2 regions of the Kitasatospora sp. NPDC042419 genome follow, and region 2 is predicted to be linked to the other one. Evidence: riboswitches for the same ligand, from Rfam matches in the RefSeq annotation. Region 2 holds a riboswitch; the other holds the start of a gene.
The links. A riboswitch is a leader RNA that binds a small molecule or an ion and turns the genes downstream of it on or off. The one in region 2 is predicted to bind cobalamin.
Positions count from the first base shown of each region.

Region 1: another riboswitch for cobalamin. It lies ahead of AC067J_RS30075 (cobalamin biosynthesis protein); the one in region 2 lies ahead of AC067J_RS39920 (prenyltransferase/squalene oxidase repeat-containing protein).

Region 1 covers NZ_JBWKAW010000020.1:76,301-83,299, reverse strand. The annotation lists gene AC067J_RS30085 (putative cobaltochelatase) at 1-1,488, opposite strand, end outside; gene AC067J_RS30080 (cobyric acid synthase) at 1,498-3,177, opposite strand; gene AC067J_RS30075 (cobalamin biosynthesis protein) at 3,174-4,142, opposite strand; cobalamin riboswitch at 4,221-4,419, opposite strand; gene AC067J_RS30070 (alpha/beta hydrolase family protein) at 4,629-5,744, shown strand; gene AC067J_RS30065 (hypothetical protein) at 6,050-6,999, shown strand, end outside.
Region 2 covers NZ_JBWKAW010000040.1:43,014-50,012, forward strand. The annotation lists gene AC067J_RS39895 (NAD(P)H-binding protein) at 1-680, opposite strand, end outside; gene AC067J_RS39900 (MarR family winged helix-turn-helix transcriptional regulator) at 788-1,312, shown strand; gene AC067J_RS39905 (DUF2785 domain-containing protein) at 1,935-2,726, shown strand; gene AC067J_RS39910 (hypothetical protein) at 2,896-3,384, shown strand; gene AC067J_RS39915 (AbfB domain-containing protein) at 3,479-3,964, shown strand; cobalamin riboswitch at 4,227-4,346, shown strand; gene AC067J_RS39920 (prenyltransferase/squalene oxidase repeat-containing protein) at 4,445-5,527, shown strand; gene AC067J_RS39925 (flagellar hook-length control protein FliK) at 5,545-6,036, shown strand; gene AC067J_RS39930 (3-hydroxybutyryl-CoA dehydrogenase) at 6,188-6,999, opposite strand, start outside.

The DNA of each region.
Region 1 (6,999 bases), on a different contig from region 2:
CACCTGGTGCGGAGCGGCGGCCCGCAGGGTGGCGCTCAGGTGCAGCCGGGCGAGCCGGCCCTGCGGGCGGCGGGCCCGCACGGTGTGGCCGCCGTCGGTCTCGGCGGGGGAGCGGCGGCCCTGCGCGCCGCGCCCGGTGCCGTCGACCGCGAACAGCCTGGTCCGGTACGGGTCGCCGGCCGCCACCGGCGCCGACTCCCGCGCGGGGGCGGGGTGCTGGGCCGGGACGGGCTGCGGGCCGGCGGGCTCCTCCTCGGCGGCCGGGCTCTCGGCTCCGGCGGGCGGGCCCTCCGGGCCGGCCGGCTCGGGAGCCCCGCCACCGCCGCCGTCGGGGCCTCCGCCGTCGGGGCCGTCGCCCTCGGGGCCGTCCGGGCCGTCCTCCTGGTCCGGGTCCTCGTCCGGCTCCTGCGCCCGGCCCTCCTCCGGGGCCTGCTCCTCGCGGGCCTGCTCCGCCAGGGCCTCTTCCTCCTCCTGGCGGGCCTGCTCCTCCAGCGTGCGGTCCAGCAGGTCCTCGTCCAGCCCGGGCGCGTCGAAGGGGTTGCGCCGGCGGCGGTGCGGCAGTGCCAGCTGGGCGGCCTTGCGGACGTCCTCCTCCAGCACCCCGGTGCGGCCCGCCCAGGCGGCCAGCGCGACGGCGGTGCGCGCCATCACGATGTCCGCGCGCAGCCCGTCCACCTCGAAGGCGGCGCAGACGGCGGTGATCCGGCGCAGCGCCGCGTCGTCCAGCTCCACCTTCGGCAGCAGCTCCCGGGCGGCGGTGATGCGCTGCGCGAGCGCCCGCTCGTCCGCGGCGAACCGGTCGGCGAAGCCCGCCGGGTCGGCGTCGTAGGCGAGCCGGCGGCGGACCACCTCGGCCCGCTCCACCGGCTCCCGGGTGGCGGCGATCTCGACGGTCAGGCCGAACCGGTCGAGCAGCTGCGGGCGCAGCTCGCCCTCCTCCGGGTTCATCGTGCCGACCAGCAGGAACCGCGCCGCGTGCCGCACCGAGACGCCCTCGCGCTCGACGTACGAGCGGCCCATCGCGGCGGCGTCCAGCAGCAGGTCCACCACGTGGTCCTGGAGCAGGTTCACCTCGTCGATGTAGAGCACGCCGCGGTGCGCCTGCGCCAGCAGCCCGGGCTCGTACGCCTTGACGCCCTCCGCGAGCGCCCGCTCCAGGTCCAGCGAGCCGACGATCCGGTCCTCGGAGACGCCGACCGGCAGCTCGACCAGCCGGGCCGGGCGCTCGGACGCGCCGGCGCCGGCGTGCGCGCCGTCCGGGCACTGCGGGTCGGGCGACTCCGGGTCGCAGGCGAAGCGGCAGCCGTCGACGGCGGCGATGGACGGCAGCAGGCCGGCCAGCGCGCGCACCATGGTCGACTTGGCGGTGCCCTTCTCCCCGCGCACCAGCACCCCGCCGACCGCCGGGGAGACCGCGTTGAGCAGCAGCCCGAGCCGCAGGTCGGCCATGCCGACGATCGCGGTGAACGGGTATCGGGCGTCACTCATGGTTCTCACTCACGATTCTCCCTTGGGGGCCTGTCCGGTCGGTCTTGGCGGATCAGCGCGCGGCGTTGGGCGCCCGGCTGGGCGTGCGGCCGGATCGTCCTCGTACTGGACGTACTTGGGTGATCCGGGCGTGCGTCCAGGCGGGATGCCCGGCGTCGCGCGCCCGTCAAGATCGGCCGGACAGGCCCCAGGGGCCCCGGGCGGCAGGAACGGCAGCGATCCGGCCGCCGGCACCCCGCCCTCGATCAGCTTCCACAGCGCGTCGGTGTCCGCGTGCTCCTCGATCAGTTCTCCCAGCCGGTCCAGCCGGGCCTCGCGCGCCTCGGCGAACGAGACGTCCGGCGCGGGGACGAACGCCCGGCCCGCCAGCGCGGCGACGTCGCGCAGCAGTTCGCGCCGGAAGCCGTCGTTCTCCAGCGCGCCGTGCCAGGTCGTCCCCCAGACCGGGCCCACCCGGCAGCCGTCCAGGAACGGCTCCCCGCCCTCGACGGCGACCACGCCGTGGTGGATCTCGTAGCCCTCGACGCGCTGCCCGTAGGCCTCGCCGACCGGTCGGCCGAGCACCTTCTCCACGCCGAACCGGACGTGCGTCGGCAGCAGGCCGAGCCCCTCCACGGCCCCGGCCTTCGACTCGACCTCGTCCACGATCGTCCGCGCCAGCATCTGGTAGCCGCCGCAGACGCCGAGGACCGGCCGCCCGGCGGCGGCCCGCGCCTTCAGCGCCGGCTCCAGGCCGCGCTCGCGCAGCCAGGCCAGGTCGGCGACGGTGGCCCGGGTGCCGGGCAGGACGACGAGGTCGGCGTCGGCCAGCTCCTCGGGCCGGGTGGCCCAGCGGACCAGCACCCCGGGCTCCTGGGACAGCGCGTCCAGGTCGGTGAAGTTGGACAGCCGGGGGAAGCGCAGCACGGCGACCCGCAGCACGTCCGCGCCGAGCGGGCCGCGCCCGGCCGTGCGGTCGACCACGGTGGACAGGTCCAGCGAGTCCTCGGCGTCCAGCCAGAGGTCCGGCAGCATCGGCAGGGTGCCGAGCACCGGGCGGCCGGTCAGCTCGCGCAGCATCTCCAGCCCGGGCGCCAGCAGCCGGGCGTCACCGCGGAACTTGTTGACGAACCAGCCGGCCACGTGCCGTTGGTCCTCGGCCGAGAGCAGCGCCAGCGTCCCGTACATCGCGGCGAACACGCCGCCCCGGTCGATGTCCCCGACCACGACGACCGGCAGCCCGGCGGCGGTGGCCAGGCCCATGTTGGCGATGTCCCGGTCCCGCAGGTTGATCTCGGCGGGCGAGCCGGCGCCCTCGCAGACCACCACGTCGTACCGGCGGCGCAGGTCCGCCAGGCACTCCAGGGCCCGTTCCAGCAGCAGCGGCTTGCGCTCGCGGTAGTCCAGCGCGCCGACCTCGGCGACCGGCCGGCCGAGCAGCACCACCTGGCTGCGGCCGTCCGCCCCGGGCTTGAGCAGCACCGGGTTCATGGCCGCCTCGGGCTCCACCCGGGCCGCCTGCGCCTGCATCGCCTGCGCGCGGCCGATCTCGGCGCCGTCCGCCGTCACGAAGGAGTTCAGCGACATGTTCTGCGCCTTGAACGGCGCGACGCTCACGCCCTGACGGGCCAGCCAGCGGCAGATGCCCGCGGTGACCACGCTCTTCCCGGCGTCCGAGGTCGTCCCGGCGACCAGCAGTGCGTTGCTCATGCCCTACCCCTCCTCCTGCCCGTGGCCGCCCGGAGCAGCAGGTGCCCGGCGACCGTCGTACCCAGCGCCAGCGCGCCCACCCGCCGGGAGAGCACGCAGGCCCGCTCGATGTCGTCCACCCCGACCGGCCGCAGCCCCTCGCCGAGCACCGGCCGGTGCTCGGTGCGCTCGCCGTACCGCAGCGTCCCGCCCAGCCGGACGCCGACCGCGCCGGCGAAGGCCGACTCGGCCTGGCCCGCGTTCGGGCTGGGGTGCGCGGAGCCGTCCCGCCGCCAGACCCGCCAGGCGGTGCGCGGCTCGGGCGCGGCGGCCACCGTCAGCAGCGCGGTCAGCCGGGCGCCCGGCCAGCCCGCCACGTCGTCCAGCCGGGCCGAGGCCCAGCCGAACCGGGCGTACCGGGGCGAGCGGTGGCCGACCATCGCGTCCAGGGTGTTGACGGCGCGGAACGCGAGCAGACCCGGCGTGCCCGCCAGCCCGCCCCAGACCAGCGCGTTGACCACGGCGTCGGCGGTGTTCTCGGCGACCGACTCGACCACCGCGCGGGCCAGCTGCTGCTCGTCCAGCCCGCTCGGGTCGCGCCCGCACAGGTGCGGCAGCCGTTCCCGGGCCGCCGTCAGGTCGCCCGCCGCGAGCGAGCGGCCGACGGTCCTGGCCTCCCGGGTGAGCGAGGTGCCGCCGAGTACCGTCCAGGTCGCGGCGGCGGCCAGCGCGGCCCGGCCGAGCGGACGGCGGCCGAGCAGCCGGTCGGCGGCCAGCGCGCCCGCCGCGACGGTGCCCACGCAGAGCGCCGTGTACGCGGTGCCGGCGGCGCGGTCGTCGCGCCAGATCAGCCGCTCCAGCCGGTTCGCGGCGGAGCCGAAGACGGCCACGGGGTGGCCGCGGCGCGGATCGCCGAACCGGGCGTCGGCGAGGTACCCGGCGGCGGCGCCCGCGGCGAACGCGGCGGCGCGGGTCAGCGGGCGCACGGCAGGGGGCGGTGGCGGGTCGTCGAGGCCGGGGCAGCCTGCATCGCGTGCGTGTCCTCACTCAGGGTCCGCGCCCTGGATCGACGTACCGGCGGCGAGAGTCTCCTGGCTTCCGGGTCGGACGCACCTCCGGGCCTTCCAGCGGCTTCTGACGGCTCGCCGTGACCTTCGTTCGGACGTGCTCCCCGGTGACAGTGGCGGGACCGCGCCGGACTCGCACCGGCTTCCTCTGCTTGCCTCCGTATTGGCTGAAGGATCCCATCACGCCCCCGAAGGGGGAGTCAACCGAGGTCACGGAGCGTTTGGTCACACCGCCGGGCTCCGCTCCGGCGCCCGCTCCCGGCGGCTCCGGAGCGTCCCGCCCCGGTGTGACCTTGCTCCCGAAGTGACCCGGACGGCCGTGTCCTACTGGCCACCGGCCGTCCCCGCTAGTGGACTGGGGCCAGAACACCGTCCGGCACCGGGACTTAACTGCGGGGAGCGAGTATGCGTTGGGGAATCGCGGCCACCGTGGCCGCAGCCGCCGTCGGTACCGGGGCGGCCGTGCTGGTGATCGGCCGGCGGGCGTCCGAGCGGATGGTCCACCCGGCCGCCGCCGTCCGGACGAGGTCGGGCCCGGTGCAGGTGCTGGCCCTCGGCGCCGGGCGGGTCACCTTCACCCCCGGGCCGGCGGCCGAACGCCCCGGCCGCTGGGCCGTCGAGTGGGGCGACGACGGGCACGCGGTGGTCGGCGAGGTCCTGCACCGCGACGACAAGGGCGTCACCCGCCGGCTGCTCCGCGCCGACCGGGGCACCCTGGCGCCCGGCACCGAGGTCCGCTTCACCCCGCGGGTGCACGTCGGCGACCCGACCACCGCACTCGGCCTGCCGTTCACCGACACCGCCGTCGAGGGCGAGCTGGGCACGCTGCCCGCCTGGCGGCTGGACGGCAAGCGGGGCACCTGGGTGATCCTGGTGCACGGCCCCGGCACCGACCGGCAGCAGGGCCTCGCGGTGCTCCCGCTGCTGCAGCGCCTCGGCCTGCCGGTGCTGGTCGTCAGCTACCGCGGCGACGCGGGCACCCCGGCCTCCCCGGACGGCCTGGGCCACTTCGGCGAGACGGAGTGGCGGGACGTCGAGGCGGCGATCCGGCGCGCCCTGGACAGCGGCGCGGGCCAGGTCGTCCTGTACGGCTGGTCGCTCGGCGCCACGACGGCCCTGCAGACCGCCGCCCGGTCCGGCTGGGCGTCCTCGATCAGCAGCCTGGTCCTGGACTCGCCCGTGCTGGACTGGCCGGCCGGCGCGCGGCGCGGCGCGGCACGGGCCGGCTACCGGGGCGCGGCCGCCGAACTGGGCGCGCTCGCCGCCGAGGGGCGGACCGGCGTGGATCTGGCCGACTTCGCCCGCCTCGCCGAGGGCACCGACCTGCGCGTCCCCACCCTGGTGCTGCACGGCCCGGACGACCCGGTGGCCCCGTTCCGCGCGGCCGAGCGCCTCGCCGGGCACCGCCCGGACGTGGTCAACCTCCAGGCCTTCCCCGGCGGTGACCACGCGGCTCTCTGGAACACCGACCCGGACCGCTACGAGGAGACCCTCCGCCGCTGGCTCACCCCTTTCCTCTGAGCCGACCCCGCCCGGGCCGCGGCGTCCCGCCGGTCGCCGCGGCCGGTCCCCTTCCCCTTTCCTCCCCGTTTCCCCTCCCTCCCCTCCCCGCCGCTCACCTGGCATGGACCCGCCACTAAGATCAAGCCAGTCGGTTTGGCCTCTGTTGCCCGATCTTGTGGAGGCCCCGCGCCCGCCGCCCGGCCCGCGTGTGCAACCGGATGTGACAGATGGCCGGTACAAGGGGAAGACTGCTCGACGTGACGTCTCGGAACCCGCGCGACCGTGATGCCCCGCTCCCGCCGACGATCGGTACCGGTGCGACGGTGACCCGTCTCCCGGGAACCGCCCACCGCCCCGCCGGCGCCAGGCCGGGCACCCCGGGCGTACCCCGCCGACGAGGCCCCGCACCCGCACCCGGCCGCGGCCGGGTCCCCGTTCCGGAGGGCTTCCCCGCCCCCGCCGAACTCGCCCCGCTGGCCCGCCGCATGTTGGTCGACGCCGTCCGGATCGCCCGCTGGGCCGGTGATCTCGACGAGGTCGACAAGCGCGGCGAGCTGCTTCCCGACGACGCCCGCGCCGCCGGCCTCGCCCTCGCCATGACGGTGGGCGCCGCCGCCAAGGCGTGGGGCCAGGCCCTGCTGGTCGGCCTGGTCGAGGCCCGCGACGGCGGTGCCGTGCCGGGCTGGCGCCTGCACGCCTGGGAGCACGACGACGAGGCGGTGGTCCGCGGCTGGTCGGCACTGTTCGACGCCTGGACCCTGCTCGCCCCGGTGCCGCCCGCCGCCCTGCGCGGCGTCTTCGCCCTGCTCGCCGGGCAGGCCGTCGACCAGGCCCCGCAACTGCTCTCCTTCCTGCACCTGGTGGACGGCCCGGTCGCCGACGTGGAGCTGCTGGAGCTGCTCCGGCGCGGCCTGGACGAGCGCCGGGTCGGCGGCGGCGAGGGCACCTTCGGCCTCTCGCCCGTCCCGCACGCGGCCTCGGCGATCTCGGCGGTCCGCGGCACCTGCCGCGAGCCCCAGATCGACACCCCGGCCTCGCCCGCCGACGTGGCCGCCGTCCTCGACTGGATGCTGGACGGACTGGCCGCCGTCGGCGCCCTGGTCCGCCGCGACAACGCCGCCGAGCTGTCGCCGCTCGGGCACTGGGCGGTGCGGGCCAAGCTGGAGGAGATCTGCACCGTCGCGCAGACCGCCGCCGGCCACATCGAGCAGAGCGCGCCGGAGCTGCTGGGCGCCTGCGCCGACTACTCGCCGGGCCCGGCCCGCGCCGAGTA
Region 2 (6,999 bases):
GCGCCCATCTCCGCCTCGGCCTCGGCACGGGTGATCCGCTCGACCGGGACCGGCCGGCCGAGGGCGTCGGCGAGGACGGCGAGCTGCTCGCGGAAGGTGAGCGACACGGGTCCGGTGAGGGTGACCGGGCGGCCGGTGAGGGTGGTGCCGGTGAGCGCCTCGGCGGCGATGTCGGCGATGTCCTCGGGGTGGATGGGCGCGATGTGGGCGTCCGGGTAGGCGAGCCGGACCGGCATCGACCGGCCGATGGGCCACGCCCAGCCGAGCGCGTTGCTGGCGAAGGCGTCGGGGCGCAGGAACGTGCAGGTGAGGTCGGAGTCGGCGAGGGCCCGCTCGACCTGGAGGCTGTGGCTCGCCAGCGGGTCGTGCTCGGCGTCGGGTCCGAGGACCGAGGAGGAGGAGAGCAGGACGACGTGCTCGACGCCCGCGGCCTCGGCGGCCTTGACCAGGTCGTGGATGCCGGCGGGCTGGGGGTAGAGGAAGACCTGGCGGACGCCGCGGAGTGCGGCGTCGAAGGTCTCGGGCCGGTCGAGGGCCACTTCGGCGACCTCGGTGCCGATCGGGACGGTGAGGCGGGCGGGGTCGGCGCTGGCGGCCCGGACGGTGAGCCCGGTGGAGTGCAGGCGGTCGACGACTGCGCGGCCGACCTTGCCGCGGGCGCCGGTGACGAGGATGGTCATGGGAACTGCTCCGTTCGTTGCGTGAAGACATATGCATGTTGCCATGCACATATTTGCGAGTCAACACATCTCTTCGGTCAGTCATCCATATCTGTACGATGGCGGGCATGACGAAGCACGAGCCGAAGACGGCTGACGAGCTGCTGGACGCGGTGGGCCCGGCCTTCGGGAAGCTGCGGCGCTCCTCGCTCCTGGAGGTCGAGAACCCGATCTCCCAGAAGGACCTGAGCCGCACCCTGGTGCTCAGGATCGTCCTGGACGCCGAACAGGAGGCCGCCGGGCCCGCGTCGGAGCCGCGGTCCGACGCGGGCGAGGTCACCGTCGGCGCGATCGCCCGGCACCTTGCCGTGGACCCGTCGGTGGCCAGCCGGATGGTCTCCGACTGTATCTCGGCCGGCTACCTGGTCCGCGCGGCCTCCCAGCAGGACGGCCGGCGGACCGTCCTCCACCTCAGCCCCGAGGGCCGCGAACTGATGGCCCGCTTCGGCCGCCACCAGCGCTCGGCCTTCGAGTACATCACCGCCGACTGGAGCGAGCGGGAGCGCCTGGAGTTCGCCCGGCTGATGCTCAAGTACGTCGACTCCCAGGACGCCCTCCGCCGCCGGCCCCCGGGCGACGAAACCGTCGGCTGAGCCCGTCCCGTCGGCTCCCCGCCCTCGCCCGTCCCGCCGCCCGTGCCCGCCACGGCGGCGACGCCGACCGGGCCGCGCCCGGCGGACACCCGGAGCGGCACCGTCGACCGGACCGCCCTGCCCCGTACGCCCGTCACCACCATCGACCCGCTCTCCGTCGACATCGCCATGCTGCCCGGCGCTCCCGGCGACCGCATCGACGCCCGGGCCGTGGGCCCGTTCCGGCTCACCCCCGCCGAGCGCGGCGCCCGGGAGGAGACCCTGCGGAAGCAGGCCGACTGCCTGCGGTCGGTGCTCGGCATCGAGGCGACCGTCGCCGACGACCCCGCCGGGCGGCCACAGCTGCGGGTCGCCGACGACCGCGCCCCCGGCGTGCGCTGCACGTCCCCGGTGGTGCTGGAGGCGCCGACCCGCACCGAGAGCGCCGCGCTCGCCGACCTCACCGCCCTCGTCAACGCCTGCCTCGAACGTCAGCGGATCGCGCCCCCCTGTCCCCGGGGCCGGCCCGGACGCCGGACCGCGACCCGCAGCAGGAGCAGGTGGTCTCGGCCTGCCTCACCGGCCCGCCCGCGCGGCGGAAATTCCCGGCGCGGTACGGCGGTACGGCGCTATCCTGCCCGCCGTGATCGACTGGAACAGCATCGAGGCCGCCGACTGCGCCGTGCCCACCGACCGCCCGCTCGGCGAACTGGTGCGGGGACTCTCCGGCGCCCTGGCGGACCCCGACCCGCTGGTCCGGGACGGAGCCGCCTACACCGTCCTCGACACCTGGATAGCCCGCGGCGTGATCGACGCCCCCGGCCGCCTCGCGCTCGGGGACGAGATGGCCGCCCGCTTCCTCGACCCGCAGGTCCAGGCCCGCACCTTCGCGCCCCTCGTACTCGACATGCTCGTGGCCAACGGGGACTTCCGCGCGGACTGGGTGGCCGCGTTCGAGCGCTGGTACCCGCGGGAGACCGACCTGCGCGGCCACGACGAGAAGCTCGGCTGGCTCCACGCCGTCGCCCACGGCGCCGACCTGCTCGGCCGCTTCGGGTGCCACGCGGAGGTCCCGCCGGTCCGGATGCTGGACCTCGCCGCCGCGCGGCTGACGGCACCCACCGCCCACGTCTTCGACCAGCTGGAGGACGACCGCCTGGCGCGGGCGGTCGCGCGGGTCCTCACCCGGAACGACCTGGGCGAGCGCGACGCGACCGCCTGGCTGGATCCGCTCGCCGACCGCTTCGGCGCCGACCGCATCCGCGTGCCGGTGCCCGCCCACCTCACCAACTGCCTGCGCACGCTGCGCCTGCTCTACGTCCTCGCGGACCGGGGCGTGCGGCCGGACGCCGATTCGGCGCCGCAGCCGCTGCACCACCGCGACGCGGTCAAGGCCCGCCTCGCCGACGTCCTGGACCGGATCGTCAAGCGCTGACGCCACGCCGGGGCGCCGCAGGCCGTCCCGCCACCACCGCGGCCCCGCGGGACGGGCACCTCGCCCGGCATGCGGGGCCGCTCCACGGCTGGGATCCTGGGGAGGAGCCTCCGCCCCGGCGGGCGCCTGCCCCCGGGGCCGGGTGGAGCGAGGCGGACGGAGGTCCCCGATGGCGAAACTCGTCGAGGTGGTCCTGGAGGAGCTCTACGCCGAGTCCGGCGGGTTCGGATCCGACGACTACGTGGACGTGTCGGGCGTGCTCCGGGGAGTCACCTACAACAAGGTCCTGCTGTCCGGTGGAGCCGTCACGGCCGTCGAGATGGCGCGGAACGACGTCTTCACCTTCCCGGAGGGCCCGCTCCGGCTCTACGAGGGCGAGTCCGCGCCCGTCGACGCGGGCATGCGGATCGCCCTGTCGATCGGCGAGAACCTCGACCCCACGGAGCCGAAGTACTTCGGCTACTTCCTCGACTTCGGCGGGGAGCTGTTCGCGGAGGACATCGCGCCGCTGTCCCTGGGGGAGTCCTTCGGGACGGTCTCCAGTGCCGACGTCACCCAGCCCGACGTGGCCCTGCACCGGGACGTGACCTTCGCGAACGAGTCCGCCGGCATCGCGGTGCAGGCCCGCTTCCGGCTGAGGGTGGTCCACTTCTTCTGACGCCCGGCGGTCGCTCGCGGTGGGCCCGGGGCACCCCGCACCACCGCGCACAGCGCGGGGAGCCGACACCGGTTGGTTGATCGGAGGGTCCGAAATGGCCGAGACGGTGGTGCTTCAGTCCTTCAACCGTCAGGACAGGTTCATCGAGTCCCACAACTCCGAAGGAGAACTGAGTCCGTTCGATCCGGCCAGGAAGTCCCGCTTCGTCTTCGGCCTGGAGCGCGGTAGCGCGATCGACGGTGCCGACACCGTACCGACGATCCGTTTCCACTCCGTCCGTCCGGAGGAGGGCGGCCACGTCCTGCGGCATCGGAACTTCCGGCTCAACCTTGAGGCTTGGGACGGTGCTTCGGCCCCCGACCTCTTCTCGGACGATTCGACCTTCCTCGTCCGTGCCGGAAAGGCCGGGAACCTGGACGCCGGCTGGATCTCCTTCCAGTCGTTCAACTTCCGCGACCGGTGGATCCGGCATCGCGACTATCACCTCTACGTCGAATCCCTCGGCGTCAATCCGGCCTCGGCGAAGGAGGACGCCACCTTCAGGATGCTGCCGATGAGCTGGTTCTTCATGGAGCCGTAGCCGCCCCGGCCGCGGTGGGGGCCGCGAGCGGCGGCAGCAGGCCGGTGGGGGACGGCAGCGGTCGGACCACGTCGCGCTGTCCGGCGCCGAGGTGGATCGCGGCCACGCCGGCCGTGCCGAGCCCGTCCGCGGGGAGCCGTCCGCGAGGAGCCGTCCGTCGGCCCGTTCGGTGGTCGAGGATGCGCGGCGGCCGGTGACGGTTCGCCAGGTCACCCCGGGTCCAGGCCTTGACCCCTCTCCGGGCGGACGCCATGATGAGCCGTCATTGTTCGACTCCGCCGTCGGGGGAAGTCCGGTTCGAATCCGGCGCTGACCCGCAACGGTAGGCCTCCGACGGCTGTCGGCGGCGAGCCCGAGTACCCGTCGGCGGAGGTGTGTTCCCTCCTCCCGTCGTGGTCTGCGGGCCGGAGCTCCGAGGCTGTCCGGTGCCGTGCCGGCGGCCGGTGGGGATCCGTGTGCCCGGGCCCGGAAAGGCCTCTGATGCCCGTGCTCCGCCGCCGCTCCCTCGGCCTGCTCGCGATACCCGCCCTCGTCCTGACCGCCGTGCTCCCGGCGTCCGCCGCCTCCGCCGCCCCGGCCGCTCCCGCCTCCGGGGACGCCGCCGCGACCTTCCGCCCGGACGCCGCCGCGGCCGGCTGGCTGGCCCGCCAGCTGGTCGACGGGGACCACTTCGAGTCGGTCTTCGACGGCACCGCCTACCCCGACCAGGGCCTGACCATCGACGCCGTCCTCGCCTTCGCCGCCGCCCGCAGCTCCGACCAGGCGGCCGCGAAGGCCACCGCTTGGCTCGCGAAGCCGGAGATCCTCGCCGGCTACCTGGGCGACGGCACCACCGAGGCCTACGCCGGCGCCACCGCCAAGCTGCTGCTGGCCGCCGAGGTGCGCGGCACCGACCCGGCGGCGTTCGGCGGCGTCGACCTGCCGGCCCGGCTGCGCTCCCTCCAGGCCCCGTCCGGCCGGTTCTCGGACCGCTCCCAGTGGGGCGACTACAGCAACGCCTTCGGCCAGTCGCTCGCGCTGATCGCGCTCCAGCGCACCCCCGGCGGGGCGCCCGCCGCCGCCGTCGACTTCCTGGCCGCCGCCCAGTGCACCGACGGCGGCTTCCCGGTCGCCTTCGGCCAGGCGGCCTGCACCGGCGACACCGACGCCACCGCGCTCGCCGTCCAGGCCCTGGCGGCGACCGGCCGCCACGCGAAGGCCAAGGCGGGCCTGGACTGGCTGACGGCCCACCAGAACACGGACGGCGGTTTCGCCGCGGCCGGCGCGGCCGCCTCCAACGCCAACAGCACCGGTCTGGCGACCTCGGCGCTGCTCTCCAACGGCCGGATCGTGTCCGGGCTCAAGGGCTGGAGCAGCCTGGTCAAGTTCCAGCAGGGCTGCTCGGCGGCCCCGGCCGTCCGCGGCGCCGTCGCCTACGACGCGAGCGGCTTCAACCCCGCGACCGCCACCCGGGCCACCGCCCAGGCCGTGCTGGGGCTCTCCGGCGCGAACCTGGCCGGGCTGTCCGCGCAGGGCGCCCGCCCGGCCGCCCCCGTCCTGGCCTGCCCGGCCGCCGCCCAGTGACCGCGAGGAGCACCGCGATGAACGACACCCGGATGTCCCGCCGCCCGTCCCACCGCCCGTCCCGCCGCGCGTTCGCCGCGGTCGCCGCCGCCGCGGCCCTGACCGCCGGTCTGCTCGGCGTCTCCACCGCCGCCGCCCCGCCGGCCCGGGCCGCCGCGTGCTCCGGCACCTCCGGGGTCACCGTGGTCGTCGACTTCACCGCGCTCGGCGGCGGGATCGAGACCGGCTGCGCCCCCGGCGACCCGGCCAGCGGCCTCGCCGCGCTGACCGGCGCCGGGTTCTCGTACGCCTTCCACCCGCGCTTCCCGGGCTTCGTCTGCAAGATCAACGCACTGCCGGCGACCTGCACCAACCCGACCGGCAGCGCCTACTGGTCGTACTGGCACGCGCCGCACGGCGGCCCCTGGTCGTACAGCAACCTGGGCGCGGGCAGCTACAACCCGGCCCCCGGCGAGGTCGAGGGCTGGTCCTTCGGGGCGGGTGCCCAGCCGGGCATCACCGCGCCCTGACCCGCGGGCCGTCGTGCCGGTGCCCCGGCCCTCCGCGACGGAGGCCGGGGCACCGGTGTACCGGGGTTGGGCACGCCGGGTCGGGCATGCCGGGTCGGGCATGCCGGACCGTGCACGCCGGGGAGGGGACGCCGGGTCGGGACCGGCGGGTTCAGCGGTCCCGGTAGGGGTAGAAGCCGCGTCCGGCCTTGCGGCCGAGCAGTCCGGCCTCGACCATCCGGGCGAGCAGCGGCGGGGGCGCGTACAGCGGTTCCTTGTACTCGGCGTACAGCGACTCGGCGATGGCCTGCACGGTGTCCAGGCCGATGAGGTCGGCGAGCCGGAGCGGGCCCATCGGGTGGGCGCAGCCGTGCACCATGCCGGAGTCGATGTCGGCCGCGGTGGCGTGGCCGGCCTCGGCCATCCGGATCGCCGACAGCAGGTAGGGGACGAGGAGGGCGTTGACGACGAAGCCGGCGCGGTCGCGCGAGCGGACGACCTGCTTGCCGAGGGTGTCCCGGACGAAGCCCTCGACCCGGTTGAGGACCGTGTGGTCGGTGTGCAGCGAGGAGACCAGCTCCACCAGCGGCATCACCGGCGCGGGGTTGAAGAAGTGCAGGCCGAGGACGTGCGAGGCGCGGCCGGTGGCGATGCCGAGCCGGGTGACGGGGATGGCGGAGGTGTTGGTGGCGAGGACGGCCTGTTCGTCGGCGAGCACCTTGTCCAGGGTGGCCAGCACGTCCGTCTTCACCGCCTCGTCCTCCACCACGGCCTCGACGACCAGTTGACGGTCGGCCAGCGCCTCCGGGTCGTCGGCGAACAGCAGGTGGGCCCAGGCGTCCTCGCGCCCGGTGGTGCTCAGCCGGCCGCGGTCCACGGCGTGGTGCAGGGAGCGGTCGATCCGGGCGCGGGCGGCGCGCAGCGCGTCCGGCCCCCGCTCGCAGACGACGGTGTCGAGCCCGGCGCGCGCGAAGACCTCGGCGA